One region of the Streptomyces sp. NPDC086077 genome, then DNA from elsewhere that is predicted to be linked to it. Evidence: riboswitches for the same ligand, from Rfam matches in the RefSeq annotation. Region 1 holds a riboswitch; each other region holds the start of a gene.
What was found. A riboswitch is a leader RNA that binds a small molecule or an ion and turns the genes downstream of it on or off. The one in region 1 is predicted to bind cyclic di-AMP.

Region 1 (3,200 bases):
GGTGCTGGGGCGGCCGCGGGTGCGACTGCGGCTGACCTCGGAGGTGCCGCGCGGGCAGGTGGTCGCGCGCGTGTGCGACGTGGCGCCGGACGGCTCCTCGACGCTGGTGACCCGGGGGGTGATGGACCTCTCCGCGCGCGAGGGACGCGACCGGACCGTGCCGTGGACCCCTGGGGCCACCGAGGACGTCACCTTCGGGCTCAGCGGCATCGGGTACGCCTTCCCACCCGGCCACCGCATCCGCCTCTCGCTCGCCTCCGCGTACTGGCCCTGGATCTGGCCCCAGCCGGACTCCGCGGCCGGCTTCACCCTGGACCCGTCCGGCAGCGCTCTCGAACTGCCGGTACGCGCGTGTGCGGCCGTCCCGCCCGTCACCTTCGAGGAGCCGGAGCAGTCCGAACCGCTCGGCGTCGCCCACCCGGCCACCCTCGACGAACCGCGCCCCGGACGAATGGTCGTGCGCGACGTCGCCAAGGGCGAGTGGCGGCTGGAGCTCGACCAACCACGCCACGGCGGTACGCGCGTGTACCCGGACGGGCTGGAGGTCACCGAGGAGGCGCTGGAGGCGTACGCCATCGGCGAGGAGGATCCGCTGTCCGCCCGCGCCCGCTCGGACTGGACGATCCGGCTGCACCGCCCGGAGCTCGCCTGGGACACCACGATCCGCACACGGTCGGAGATCGCCTGCACCGCGGAGTACTTTTTGACCTCAAATGAGGTGATTTGCACCTCTGGTGCCGAGGTGACCTTCCACCGCACCTGGGAGAAGCGAATTCCACGGGCCGCCAGTTAACTAGGACTTGGGCCTATTGCCCGATTTGCGATTCTTCTGCACTCGCGTGAGTTGGCTCACTCGCACGCCTTCACGAGTCCCTTACATGGACGCGGCGATCCGCCTTGGCACATGGCCGAGTTGACTCTTTTCAACCGCAAAGGATCAAGAGCGGCAAACAGGCGCTTCGAAGATCAAATCCCGCGATATGTGAAACGACCACTTGTTTCGGACATGTGCTCTCGCATACGTTCCCGGCCAGTCGGGCGGAACGCCGAATCCTGCCGCCGCCCGCGCCACCCATGACGGACTCACTCACCGCACGGCAGGAGCGGGGGACCCAGGTAAGCCGCCGGACCGGACGCCGCACGCCACGGCACACCGGAACGGCTCGGGGTGAAGTCGCACTCGCATGAGGGCGGCCGGGCACCTCCCAACCCGAACCCGACAGCTCACCTCGCAGGCACCGGAGAGGACAGTCCCCATGACTGCAAACGGTCAGCAGAGCCGTACCAGTACTGCCCGCATCGCTCGCAAGCTCGCCGTCGCCGGTACCGGCGCCGCCCTGCTCGCCCTGCCGCTCATCGGCGCGACCACCGCGTCCGCCGCCACGCCCACGGCCGTCAGCTCCGTCACGGCGTACCCGAACAACCTCGACGGCTGGATCCGCCAGTCGCTCGACATCATGGCGCAGCAGGGGATCCCGGGCTCCTACAACGGTATCTACCGCAACATCATGCGCGAGTCGTCCGGCAACCCGAACGCCATCAACAACTGGGACTCCAACGCCGCCAAGGGCACCCCGTCGAAGGGCCTGCTCCAGGTCATCGACCCCACCTTCGCGGCCTACCACGTGCCCGGCACGGCGTACGACCCGTACGACCCGGTCGCCAACATCACCGCCGCCTGCAACTACGCGGCCGACCGCTACGGCTCGATCGACAACGTCTTCGGCGCGTACTGAGGCCTGGCCAGCAGCCGTTCGAGGACGACGGCGATGCCGTCGTCCTCGTTCGACAGGGTGATCTCGTCGGCCACCGCCTTGAGCTCGGGGTGGGCGTTGGCCATGGCGACGCCGTGCGCGGCCCAGTCGAACATGGGGATGTCGTTGGGCATGTCCCCGAAGGCGATGGTCTGTTCCGGACTCACGCCCAGTTGCCGTGCCGCCAGCGCCAGCCCCGTCGCCTTGGTGACCCCGCACGGCTGAAGCTCGACCGTCCCGGGACCGGACATGGTGACGGTCGCGAGCGAGCCGACCACCATGCGGGCCACCGCCGCCAACTCGTCGTCGGACAGCGTCGGATGGCGCAGCAGCACCTTGCTGATCGGCGCGCACCAGAGGTCGTCGCGGCGATCGATGCGCACCGCGGGCAACGTGGGGTGCGGCATCAGGTACCCCGGCTCGATGAGGGTGAGCCCGTCGACGCCGTCCTGGTCGACGGCCGCGTACACCTGGCCGACCTCGGCCTCGATCTTTCCGAGCGCGGTCTCCGCGAGTTCCCGGTCCAGCGTGACGGACCACAGCAGACGGTCCGCGCCGGCGTCGTACAACTGCGCGCCCTGCCCGCACACCGCGAGCCCCCCGCCGCCCACGACCTCCAGCAGTGGTCGCACTCGCGGCGCCGGCCGTCCGGTCACCACCAGATGCCGGGCACCGGCCGCCGAGACCCGCGCGAGCGCGGCGAGCGAACGGTCGGAGACCGTGTCGTCGCCGCGGAGCAGCGTTCCGTCCAGGTCAGTGGCGATGAGGGCGTAGTCGGTGCGCGCGTACTCGGTGCGCGCGGCATATGCGGTGGGTGCGGCCATGATCAGAGAATACGGACACCGCACCCCCGCCGTTCATTCCCAACTACCTTCCCACTGTCTGCTTTTCACCCCCACGTGGTGCCTGCCGGCTCCTTGATCGTGGCGTTGATGCGGTTGAACATGTTCGTCAGCGCGACGGTCAGGATCAGCGCCGACACTTCCTTCTCGTCGAAGTGGTCGGCGATCTCGTCCCACAACGCGTCCGGAACCGGCTCCTCCGAGCGGTCCGCGAGCCGCGTCACCGTCTCCGCGAGGGTCAGCGCGGCGCGCTCGGCGTCGCTGTGGAAGGGCGCGTGCCGCCAGGCGGCGACCGAGGCGATGCGCTCCTCACTCACGCCCGCTTTGCGCAGATTGTTCACATGTCCGTGGACGCAGGCGGCGCAGCCGTTGATCTGGCTGACCCGCAGTCCGACGAGCTCCGCGACCTCCTGGTCGAGCCCGCTCTCCCCGATGGCCTGGAAGAGGGTCCCGATACCCTTCAGCGCGCCCGGGAGGACGTACGCCGGGTTGGTCATCCGTGCCTGCATGATGCCGCCTCCTGTTGTCAGTGGCCGGTGTGATGCTTGCTTTCACCGCACTGACGGATCGGGGGCGGTCGTTGTGACGGATCGGCGGGACGAGT
Region 2 (3,200 bases), on a different contig from region 1:
CGCGATGGGCATGCACGCCTTCTGGAACGGCTCGGCGACCTTCGGCGACTACGGCTTCTTCGCGGTGTACGGCGGCTTCATGGTGCCCGCGTTCGGGCTGCTGACCTGGCTGGTGATCTGGACGCGCCAGCGGGAGCTGCGGACCGTCCGCGAGGAGCTCCCGGCCTACGTCGTCGCCGGCTGGCTCCCGCCCGCGCAGCCGTTCGCCCTCGGCTCGATGCGGGCTCGCCGGCTGGCCCGCGAGTACGCCGGCCACCACCTAGGCAAACCGGCGGCCCGTACGGTCGCGCAGTACGAGGCGTACGCCACGTCTCTGGCCTTCCTCCGGCGCCGGGGCCGCATGGGCCGCGCCCGTGCGGACTTCGTCGTACGGGAACGCGAGCTGCTCCAGGAGCTGTGGAACCGCCGGGAGATCGCCCGCCCGGCCCTGGAATACGCGGCGCGGGCGACCGCGCCGCCGGTGCTGATGCCGCCGGTCCACGGCTGGGTGCCGATGTACGGGCACGCGGCGCCCTACCCCGCGTACAACCCGTACCGGACGTAGGGCGAAGGGGGCGCGGTACAGCCCCGGACAGCCGAAAACCGGCAGTCCTGACGTCGGGGGGTTGCCGTCAGGACCACCGGAGTTCGCGAAAAACCCGTGTCGGGATTCTCAGGGGTTGAGGCCCTTGCTCTGCAGCCAGGCCAGCGGGTCGATGCCACCGGAGCTGCCGGTGTGCACCTCCATGTGCAGGTGGGCGCCGGTCACGTTGCCCGTCGCGCCCACGCGGCCGATCACATCGCCGGTGGCGACCTTCTGTCCGACGCTGACGCCGATCGACGACTGGTGGGCGTACCAGATCTCGGTGCCGTCATCGAGGGTCAGCACGGTCTTGTAGCCGTACGAGCCGTTCCAGCCGGCCTCGGTGATGGTGCCGCTGTGCACGGCCTTGAGGGGCGTGCCGGTCGGCGCGGCGAAGTCGAGGCCCGTGTGGTAGCCAGAGGACCACAGGGCGCCGGCCTGACCGAAGGTGGAGGTGAGGGTGTACGAGGAGGTCGGCAGCGTGAACTGCTTGGCCAGCGCGGCGAGCCGCTCGGCCTCGGCCTTCTGCCGGGCCTCCTCCTCGGCCTTCGCCTTGGCGGCGGCGGCCTTCTCCTTGGCCTCCTTCTCCGCCTTGGCGGCGGCCTCGGCTGCGGCCTTCTCGGCGGCGGCCACGGCCTGCGCGGCGGCCTTGCTCTCGACCTGCTCCTGCTGCTGCTCGGCCTGCGCGATGATGCGGGCGCGCAGGCTCTCCCCGGCGTCGGTGGTGCCCTCCGCGGTGTCCACGGTGGCCGTGCCGAGGCTGCTGAGCGGGGCGCTGGCGGTCTTGGTGTCGGGGGAGTCGGGGTCGTCGTCGGCTATCAGCGAGCCGACGTTGGGCAGGTCGGGCATGGAGATCGACACCGGCGGCTTGCCGGTGTTCGCGCTCGCCATGCCGCCCGCGCCGACCGCGGCTATGACACCGACGCCGAGAACGGTGGAGCTGCGGGCGAGTCCGCCGCCGCGCTGCTTGCTGACACGGTGCCGGCCGCGTACGGGACGGATGGTCTCCGCGGTGGGATTCCACTCCTCCCACGGGCCCTCGTCGGTGCGCTGCGCGCCGTAGACGAACGTGTCGGTGCTGTCGGAGGTGCGCTGGTCCGGCACGAACGGGGCCTGTGGGGCAGGCCGGTTGGACGCCACGTGGGCGCGCTCCTTTCCTTCCTTCTCGCCTACCGGGTTAGCTGACGGGTTCGGAGCAGGAAGGTCTCCTACGCGCGTAAACCAGCCGTACTGCTACGGCGGCATACGCCCGATTCACCCCAAGATGATGGTTCCCCGGTTCCCTTGTGCGGCCGGTGAGGGCCTCGCGCGGGATTCGGCGCGTGCGCACGGAGCCGCCTCTTGTGACGGCTGGGACGACCGCGCTGCGTTATCGGACGTTAATAGAACCGGGGCCTGATTTCCAAGCCGTTCCACTTGATCATTAACGCTTCCTGTCGGGACGTACAGGTCCATGAATGGCGAAAATCGGGCGAGTTGACCGCGGTTCAGAGCGATCTCCACATCTGACTGTATGTCAGTTGTTATGCGGAGGGCTTCCGTTCGATCACACCCGGTGACAGTCGTCGGCCGGTCGCCGGACCGCGAGCAGCGCCATGTCGTCGGTGGTGCCGCCGCCGCTGTGCCGGCGTACCTCCTCGGCCACCGTGCACAGCAGTTCGCCGGGGCTGCAGAAGGTCCGGCCGGCCAGCCGGGCCGCGGGATCGTAGAAGGCGCCCTGCGCGTCGCGGGCCTCCGACAGGCCGTCGGTGTACAGCAGCAGCGTCGCCCCGCCCGGGAACCGGGACACCTCCGCACGGTCCGGCCAGATGCCCAGCTCGCCCATCCCGAGCGGAAGCGCCGGATCACGGGCGGGCAGCGGACTCACGGTGCCGTCGGCGTACAGCATCAGCGGCGGTGGATGGCCGCGGTTGAGGATCCGTACGACCCCGTCCTCGTGCGGGATCTCGGCGAGTACGGCGGTGGTGAACCCCTCGAAGGCGTCGATCCCCTCCCGGCGGGTGCCCTCGCGCGCCAGCGCCCGCTCCAGCCGCTGTGCGACCGCCTCCAGCGTCGTCTCGCGCTCGGCGGCCTCCCGGAACGCCCCGATGACCACCGCGACCGCCGCGACCGCCCCCATGCCCTTGCCCCGCACGTCCCCGACCACCAGCCGCACGCCGTACCGGCTGTCCTGCACCGCGTAGAGATCGCCGCCGATGAAGGCGTCCGCCTGGGCGGCCTCGTAGCGCGCGGCGATCTCGAACCCGCAAATCCGCTGCATCGGCTCCGGCAGCACCGCGAACTGGGCGGCCTCGGCGATCTCCCAGGCCGAGTCGAGGCGGGCGTGGCTGCGCCGGACCAGCATGTTGATCAGCACGGCGAGGACGGCGACCGTGGCCACGGTGAGCAGTTCGGTGAACGGTTCGACCTGCATCAGGGTGCCGTACCGGATCTGCAGCCCGATGACCAGGGCGACGGCCACGACACCGGTGAGGACCGTGGCGCGGCGGGACAGGAGCGGGGCGGCGACCAGCGGGGCGGCGGTGAAGAGGGGGGCACCGGTGAAGCCGCGCGGGGTGAAGTAGTCGTAGCTGCCGCCGATGACCAGGAGCAGGACGGGGAGCGCCCGGACGAAGGCGCGGGCGAGGGAGATCCGTCG
Region 3 (3,200 bases), on a different contig from region 1:
TTTCCTCACCCAGATGAAGGCGATGGGCCAGGGCACCGCGCGATTCGTCCCGGCGATGCTGCACGGCGCACTGACCATGCTGGTCACCGGCGTGATCCTGGTCGGCCTCAACCAGGCGGACGACCAGCCCGTCAACAACATCAAGATCGGCGTGAAACTGGCGCTGCTGATCGTGATCCTCGGCCTCGTCTACGTGAAACGGGACGACGAGAAGGTGGACAAGGGCATGTTCGCTCTGGTGGGGCTACTGACCACGGCGAACGTCTTCATCGCCGTGCTCTGGACCTGACGCACCGCCCCACGCGCGCGTGCCACGGAAACCGCCGCACGCGCGCGTGCCCTTCGATCGCCTCTCCGGCCGCCTCGCGGCGCCCTTGTCAGGCCGGGCGGACGACGCTGTGGATGGAGGACTCGCCGTCGTAGTAGACGGACTCCTCGCGGACGTACGCGCCGGGCTTCGGGGCGTGGATCATCATGCCGTTGCCGATGTACAGGCCGACGTGGGTGATGTCGTCGTAGAAGAAGACCAGGTCGCCCGGCCGGGCGGCGGCGACGGAGACCGTCGTCCCGGCGTCGACCTGGTCGTAGGTGGTGCGCGGGAGGGTGACGCCGGCGGCCTTCCAGGCGGCCTGGGTGAGGCCGGAGCAGTCGTAGGACTCGGGGCCGGTGGCACCCCAGACGTACGGCTTGCCGATCTGGGCGCGGGCGAAGGCGAGCGCCTTCTCCGCCTTGGTGCCGTACCCGGAGTCCGACGCGGAGTCTCCGGAGCCGGACTCGTCGCCCGTGCCTGCCGAGGTATCGGCGTTCGAGGACTCCCGCTCGCGCTGCGCCGCCTCCTGACGCCGCTGCTCCTGCTGCCGGGCGAGCTCGGCGGCCTTGCGCTCGGCCTCCTCCTGCTTCTTCTTCTCGATCGCCGCGAGGCGGGCCTTCTCCTCGGCGGTCAGAGCCGACAGCAGTGCCCGCGCGTCGGCGAGCTTCTTCTGGACGGTGGCCTTGGCCCGACTGCAGATCGCTCTGCGACTCGGTGAGCGTCTCCAGACTCCGAGTGGCCTCCTGGCGCTTCTTCATCGTCGCCGACTGCTCGGTGAAGTACTCGTCGACCGCGCTCTTCTGGCGGCTGGTCAGACGGCCCATCAGCTGGTTCTGGTCGAAGTAGTCCTGCGGGGAGTCGGCGAGCAGGAAGGTGGCGGTGTCGGGGACGGAGGCCCCGGAGCGGTACTGGGCGGCGGCGTACGACCCCAGCTCCTCACGCGCCTCGTTCAGCTTCTGTGCGCGCTGGGCAACGTCGTCCAGGAGAGTGTCGACGCGCTTGCGCTGCTTCGAGGTCTTCTCCTTGGCCGCGTTGTACTTCTCGGTCGCCGACTCCGCCTGGCGGTAGAGATCGCCGACCTTCTTCTCGACCTCCTCGAGGCTCGGCTTGTCGTCGGCCGAGGGCTCGGCGTTGGCGGTCTGGGAGAGCAGGGCCACGGAGGTCAGGGCAGCGGTGGCGAGGGCCGGTGTGCGTATGCCTGCCACCCGCGCGCCGGTGGGGCGCGACTTGCGGTGCGACGCCAAAGGAGGCGACTCCTTCCATCTGCCGCCTACCGGGTTAGCTGTCGGGTTCGGGCGGGTGGTTCGGAAGGGTTGCCCTACGGTCCGCTCCCCGGAAGGGATTTGGGCCGATTCACCCCAAGTTCGGTGGGTCCCCGGCTCCGGCTGCCTTGGGCGCATCGGACTCGGCGGAGGCCGCGCGGCCCGGCGACGTTCGCCGGTAAGAGTCGTGCGGCCTGTCCGGCACGGTAGCCAACTCGTGTGGTCCGTGTGAAGGTTGGTGGGCGATATGCCCGATACATTTTCGTGACCTTCGGCCGGTGGTCACGCCCCGCGTGAGACCGTGTTCGGACGGTGAGCGCCTGGTCAGCGCCGGTGCCGGGCGATAACGGGCCGGGACCCGCATGATGGTCCGCTGGCGCCCCCCGCCTTCACCGGCCGCCTTCCCGGGCCGTGATCGCGGGCTCCTCCGCAAGATCGCCGGCCTTTCGTGGCCGGTATGTTCTCGGGGCGGGAGCGGGTTGTCAGTGGGGCGCCCTAGACTCGGAGAGCGATGAGCAGCCTCTTTGACGACAGCTTCCTGGCGGACCTCCAGGCCCCACGGGCCCACGAGGAGCCTCCGCCGCCGCCCGAGGACGATCACGCTCCGGATGCGCTTCCGGACGATCTGTTCGGCGGGAAGTTCGACGTGCCCCCGGACCGGGACGCCTACTACCGCGACGGCGCCCCGCGCCCCGCCCTGGACGCCGCCGTGCTCCTGGAGGGGCTGAACGACAACCAGCGCGCCGCCGTCGTCCACTCCGGCTCCCCGCTGCTCATCGTCGCCGGCGCCGGCTCCGGCAAGACGCGGGTCCTGACCCACCGCATCGCCCACCTCCTCGCCGAGCGCGGGGTGCACCCGGGCCAGATCCTCGCGATCACCTTCACCAACAAGGCCGCGGGCGAGATGAAGGAGCGCGTCGAGCAACTGGTCGGCCCCAGGGCGAACGCGATGTGGGTGATGACCTTCCACAGCGCCTGCGTGCGCATCCTGCGCCGGGAGTCCAAGAAGCTCGGCTTCACCTCGTCCTTCTCGATCTACGACGCCGCCGACAGCAAGCGCCTGATGTCCCTGGTCTGCCGCGACCTGGACCTCGACCCCAAGCGCTTCCCGCCCAAGTCCTTCAGCGCCAAGATCAGCAACCTCAAGAACGAGCTGATCGACGAGGAGGACTTCGCCGCCCAGGCCACCGACGGCTTCGAGAAGACCCTCGCCCAGGCGTACGCGCTGTACCAGTCACGTTTGCGCGAGGCGAACGCCCTCGACTTCGACGACCTGATCATGACGACGGTCAACCTGCTCCGCGCCTTCCCGGACGTCGCCGAGCACTACCGCCGCCGCTTCCGGCACGTCCTGGTCGACGAGTACCAGGACACCAACCACGCCCAGTACGCCCTCGTGCGCGAGCTCGTCGGCACCGGCGAGCGTGCCGCTGAGGACGTCGACGTACCACCCGGCCAGGACGACCTGCCGCCCGCCGAGCTGTGCGTGGTGGGCGACGCCGACCAGTCGATCTACGCCTTCCGCGGCGCGACCATCCGCAACATCCTCCAGTTCGAGGAGGACTACCCGAACGCGACGACGATCCTGCTGGAGCAGAACTACCGCTCCACCCAGACGATCCTCACCG
Region 4 (3,200 bases), on a different contig from region 1:
CCCAGGTAGCGGAAGAGCGGCAGGTCGCTGGCCTCGGAGGCGGCGTGCGCGACGGCGAGCGAGACGCCGAGGATGGCGTTGGCGCCGAGGGAGCCCTTGTTGTCGGTGGCGTCCAGGTCGAACATCGCCTGGTCGATCAGGCGCTGCTCGGTGGCGTCGTAGCCGACGAGCTCCGGGCCGATCTGCTCGATGACGGCCAGGACGGCCTTCTCGACGCCCTTGCCGAGGTAGCGGTTGGGGTCGCCGTCGCGGAGCTCGATGGCCTCGAAGGCGCCGGTGGAAGCGCCGGACGGAACGGCGGCACGACCCGTGCTGCCGTCGTCGAGGCCGACCTCGACCTCGACCGTGGGGTTGCCTCGGGAGTCCAGGATTTCCCGGGCTACGACGACGTCGATGGACGGCACGAGCATCTCCTTCGTGGATGTGACGCTATTGAGCAGGACCGCGGCGGCTCTGCGAGACGAGCCTAACCGGCTCCGTGCGATCGGCCAGCCGGTCGCCCATCTCGTGGACGGAACCGAGAGTAAATTGTTTCCGAACGAAACAAAGACGGGGGTGCACCGCGCGGGAAGCGGGACACGAAAAGCCCCGCCCCGGTGCGTACGGGGGAGGACGCACCGGGGCGGGGAGCCCGTGGGGACGGGGGTGACCCTCACGGGAGCCTCTGGGGCCTCCGGCGGGTCGGCGGCGAACCGTTCTACTTCAGGTGCAGCTGCTGACCCGGGAAGATGAGGTCGGCGTCCTCGACGATGTCCTTGTTCAGCTGGAACAGCTTCTCCCAGCCGCCCTTGACGTCCTTCTCGGCGGCGATGGTGCTGAGGGTGTCACCCTCGACCACCTCGTACTCGCCGTCGCCCTTCTTCACCTTGTCGCCGGTCGGCGTGGTGACCGTCTCCTTCGCGGCCGGACGCTCCGCGGAACGCGAGGCCGGCTGCTCCTCGGTCGCGCGCGTGCCGGTGTCGGTGCTCTGCGACTCGTTCGCGGCGGAGCCGCCGGCGTAGGCGGCGTTCGACAGGCCCGTGCCGCAGACGGGCCAGGCGCCCTTGCCCTGACCCGCGAGCACCTTCTCGGCGATCTGGATCTGCTGCTCCTTGGAGGCCTGGTCGGCCGTGCCGGCGAACTGCGATCCGCCGTACGCGGCCCAGGTCGAGGCGGAGAACTGCAGACCGCCGTAGTAACCGTTGCCGGTGTTGATGGACCAGTTGCCACCGGACTCGCACTGGGCGACGGCGTCCCACTCGGAGGCCGTGGCGGCGGAGGCGCTGCCGGCCGCCATCAGCGGGGCGGCGACGGCGGCGGCACCGGTGACGCCGACCGCGGCGATGGCGCGAACGGTCTTGGACGAACGACGGTGCTTGCCCTTGCTGGAAAACAGCATGGTTGATCCCCTCACCGACGCCTGCGAGGTGAGCTGTCGGGTTCGGGCCGGTTGAGTTGCCCGGCCACACCTCCGTGGGAGGCGTGGCTTCACCCCAAGCCGGTTCCGGCGCTGAGTCTCCTCAACCGCCGGGCCCGGCACTTACCTTGGGTCCCCCGCTCCTGCCTACGGCGCTTTACGCGACGACTGTTCCCGGGCGGCCGCTGGCAGGATTCGGCGTTGCGGCAACCGGGGCTCGTGTTGGCGAGCGGTCATGACCGTAGACAGGCGATCGACGGAATTTCAAAGACGATCAGGGCTTCTGAGACTCATCCCACACTTTCGCCAAATCGGACATTCGGCTCGAAGTGTGACGCGAACTCCCGTTGTTCCCGGGCCGTTTCCCGCACCTACCTGCCGGCCGACTCCGCGCCTACGTCCAGCGTCTGACCGGGGAAGATGTGGTGGGGGTCGCCGCCGACGGCTTCCTTGTTGACGACATACAGCGCGGCCCATCCTCCTTGCACGCCATGGGAGTCGGCGATGCTCCAGAGCGTGTCGCCGTCCCGGACCGTGTAGGCCTCGTCGCCGGCCGCACGGGCGGCAGCACCGTCCCGCGAGGCGTGGCGCCCGGCCGACCCGCCGGCGCGGTCGCCGCCCTCCTCGGCGCTGCTTCCCCGGTGCTTGCCGGTGCCGAGGACACCCGCGTCCGTGAGGCTCGAGGTGCTCGGCGCACTCGAAGGCACGCCGGAGGACGGGGAACTTGAGGAGGATTCGCCCGATTCGGGGGTTTCGCTGGAGCCGGGCGAGGTCGGGTCACCGACATCCGGGGAGCCGGCGTCGCCGGACGGAGTGGATTCGCCGGATTGCGTGGGATTCGCCGAGTTCGTGGGGCTGGTGGAATCCGAGGGCGCGGCGGACCCGTGGGACCCGTCGGCGCCCTTGGAGCTGCCGGACCCGTTCGCGTCGTCGTCCCGGCCCGTGTCGTCGGCGCGGGCGCTGCCGGACGAGTTGGACAATCCGAGCGAGCGGGACAGACTGCCCGAATCGCTGGATCTCGTGTGGGACGGCGTACTGGACGCGTCACCGGCCACACCCGTGTCGACCGCGGCCGACTCGGAGTCCACGTCGAGCCCCACCAGCGGGCCGCAGGTCGCCCACGCGCCGACGCCCTGGTCCGCGAGAACCTTCTCGGCGACGGCGATCTGCTGCGAACGGCTGGCCTGGTCCGCGCTCGCGGCGTAGGTGAGGCCGCCGTGCTTCTCCCAGTCCTGCTGGGAGAGTTGCAGCCCGCCGTAGTAGCCGTTGCCCGTGTCGGCGCTCCAGGAGCCGCCGGTCTCGCACTCCGCGACGCGGTCCCAGGTCGTCCCGCTTGCCGCGCTCGCACCGGAGGCGGCAAGGAGGGGGATGGCGATGGCGGAGCCGGTCACACCGGCGGCGACGACGAGTGCGGGCGCCTGGCGGGGGCGACGGTGACGACCGTTCCCGGAGAGCATGCGGGGACCTTTCGCGTGACGGCGGGGACCTGCGCGGCCGGTGAAGCCGGGAGGCCGCGCTGATGGGTGAACGTATAGGCAGACGATCACTTGTCACAAGTTAATGCCGCACAGATCACGTGAAGATCACATAGTTGAAAGTGCGTCACGTTTCCCGCACGGGCGTGAACTCCACCGGCAGCGTCCGCAGTCCCCGCATGATGAGCCCGCCCCGCCACCGCAGTTCGCCCGGATCCACCGCGAGCCGCAGGTCCGGGAGACGGGTGAGGAGAGTGGCGAGCGCGGTCCGGCCCTCCAGGCGGGCCAGGGGCGCGCCGAGACAGTAGTGGAGGCCGTGGCCGTAGCCG

Region 2: it holds a riboswitch for cyclic di-AMP, as region 1 does, so the genes downstream of both, AB0O67_RS29150 (M23 family metallopeptidase) here and AB0O67_RS05750 (transglycosylase SLT domain-containing protein) in region 1, are expected to answer to the same signal.
Region 3: it holds a riboswitch for cyclic di-AMP, as region 1 does, so the genes downstream of both, AB0O67_RS04340 (NlpC/P60 family protein) here and AB0O67_RS05750 (transglycosylase SLT domain-containing protein) in region 1, are expected to answer to the same signal.
Region 4: it holds a riboswitch for cyclic di-AMP, as region 1 does, so the genes downstream of both, AB0O67_RS16445 (transglycosylase family protein) here and AB0O67_RS05750 (transglycosylase SLT domain-containing protein) in region 1, are expected to answer to the same signal.

Annotation. Positions count from the first base shown of each region.
Region 1 is NZ_JBFBJT010000012.1:12,252-15,451, forward strand. Features, by position in the region: gene AB0O67_RS05745 (CocE/NonD family hydrolase) at 1-793, shown strand, start outside; cyclic di-AMP (ydaO/yuaA leader) riboswitch at 1,071-1,253, shown strand; gene AB0O67_RS05750 (transglycosylase SLT domain-containing protein) at 1,257-1,736, shown strand; gene AB0O67_RS05755 (Cof-type HAD-IIB family hydrolase) at 1,700-2,578, opposite strand; gene AB0O67_RS05760 (carboxymuconolactone decarboxylase family protein) at 2,644-3,105, opposite strand.
Region 2 is NZ_JBFBJT010000133.1:8,068-11,267, forward strand. Features, by position in the region: gene AB0O67_RS29145 (PrsW family intramembrane metalloprotease) at 1-544, shown strand, start outside; gene AB0O67_RS29150 (M23 family metallopeptidase) at 653-1,702, opposite strand; cyclic di-AMP (ydaO/yuaA leader) riboswitch at 1,714-1,893, opposite strand; gene AB0O67_RS29155 (SpoIIE family protein phosphatase) at 2,109-3,200, opposite strand, start outside.
Region 3 is NZ_JBFBJT010000008.1:76,999-80,198, forward strand. Features, by position in the region: gene AB0O67_RS04335 (hypothetical protein) at 1-289, shown strand, start outside; partial or broken gene AB0O67_RS04340 (NlpC/P60 family protein) at 378-1,554, opposite strand; cyclic di-AMP (ydaO/yuaA leader) riboswitch at 1,562-1,717, opposite strand; gene pcrA (DNA helicase PcrA) at 2,084-3,200, shown strand, end outside.
Region 4 is NZ_JBFBJT010000048.1:31,282-34,481, forward strand. Features, by position in the region: gene eno (phosphopyruvate hydratase) at 1-404, opposite strand, end outside; gene AB0O67_RS16445 (transglycosylase family protein) at 698-1,378, opposite strand; cyclic di-AMP (ydaO/yuaA leader) riboswitch at 1,382-1,561, opposite strand; gene AB0O67_RS16450 (transglycosylase family protein) at 1,768-2,853, opposite strand; gene AB0O67_RS16455 (cytochrome P450) at 2,999-3,200, opposite strand, start outside.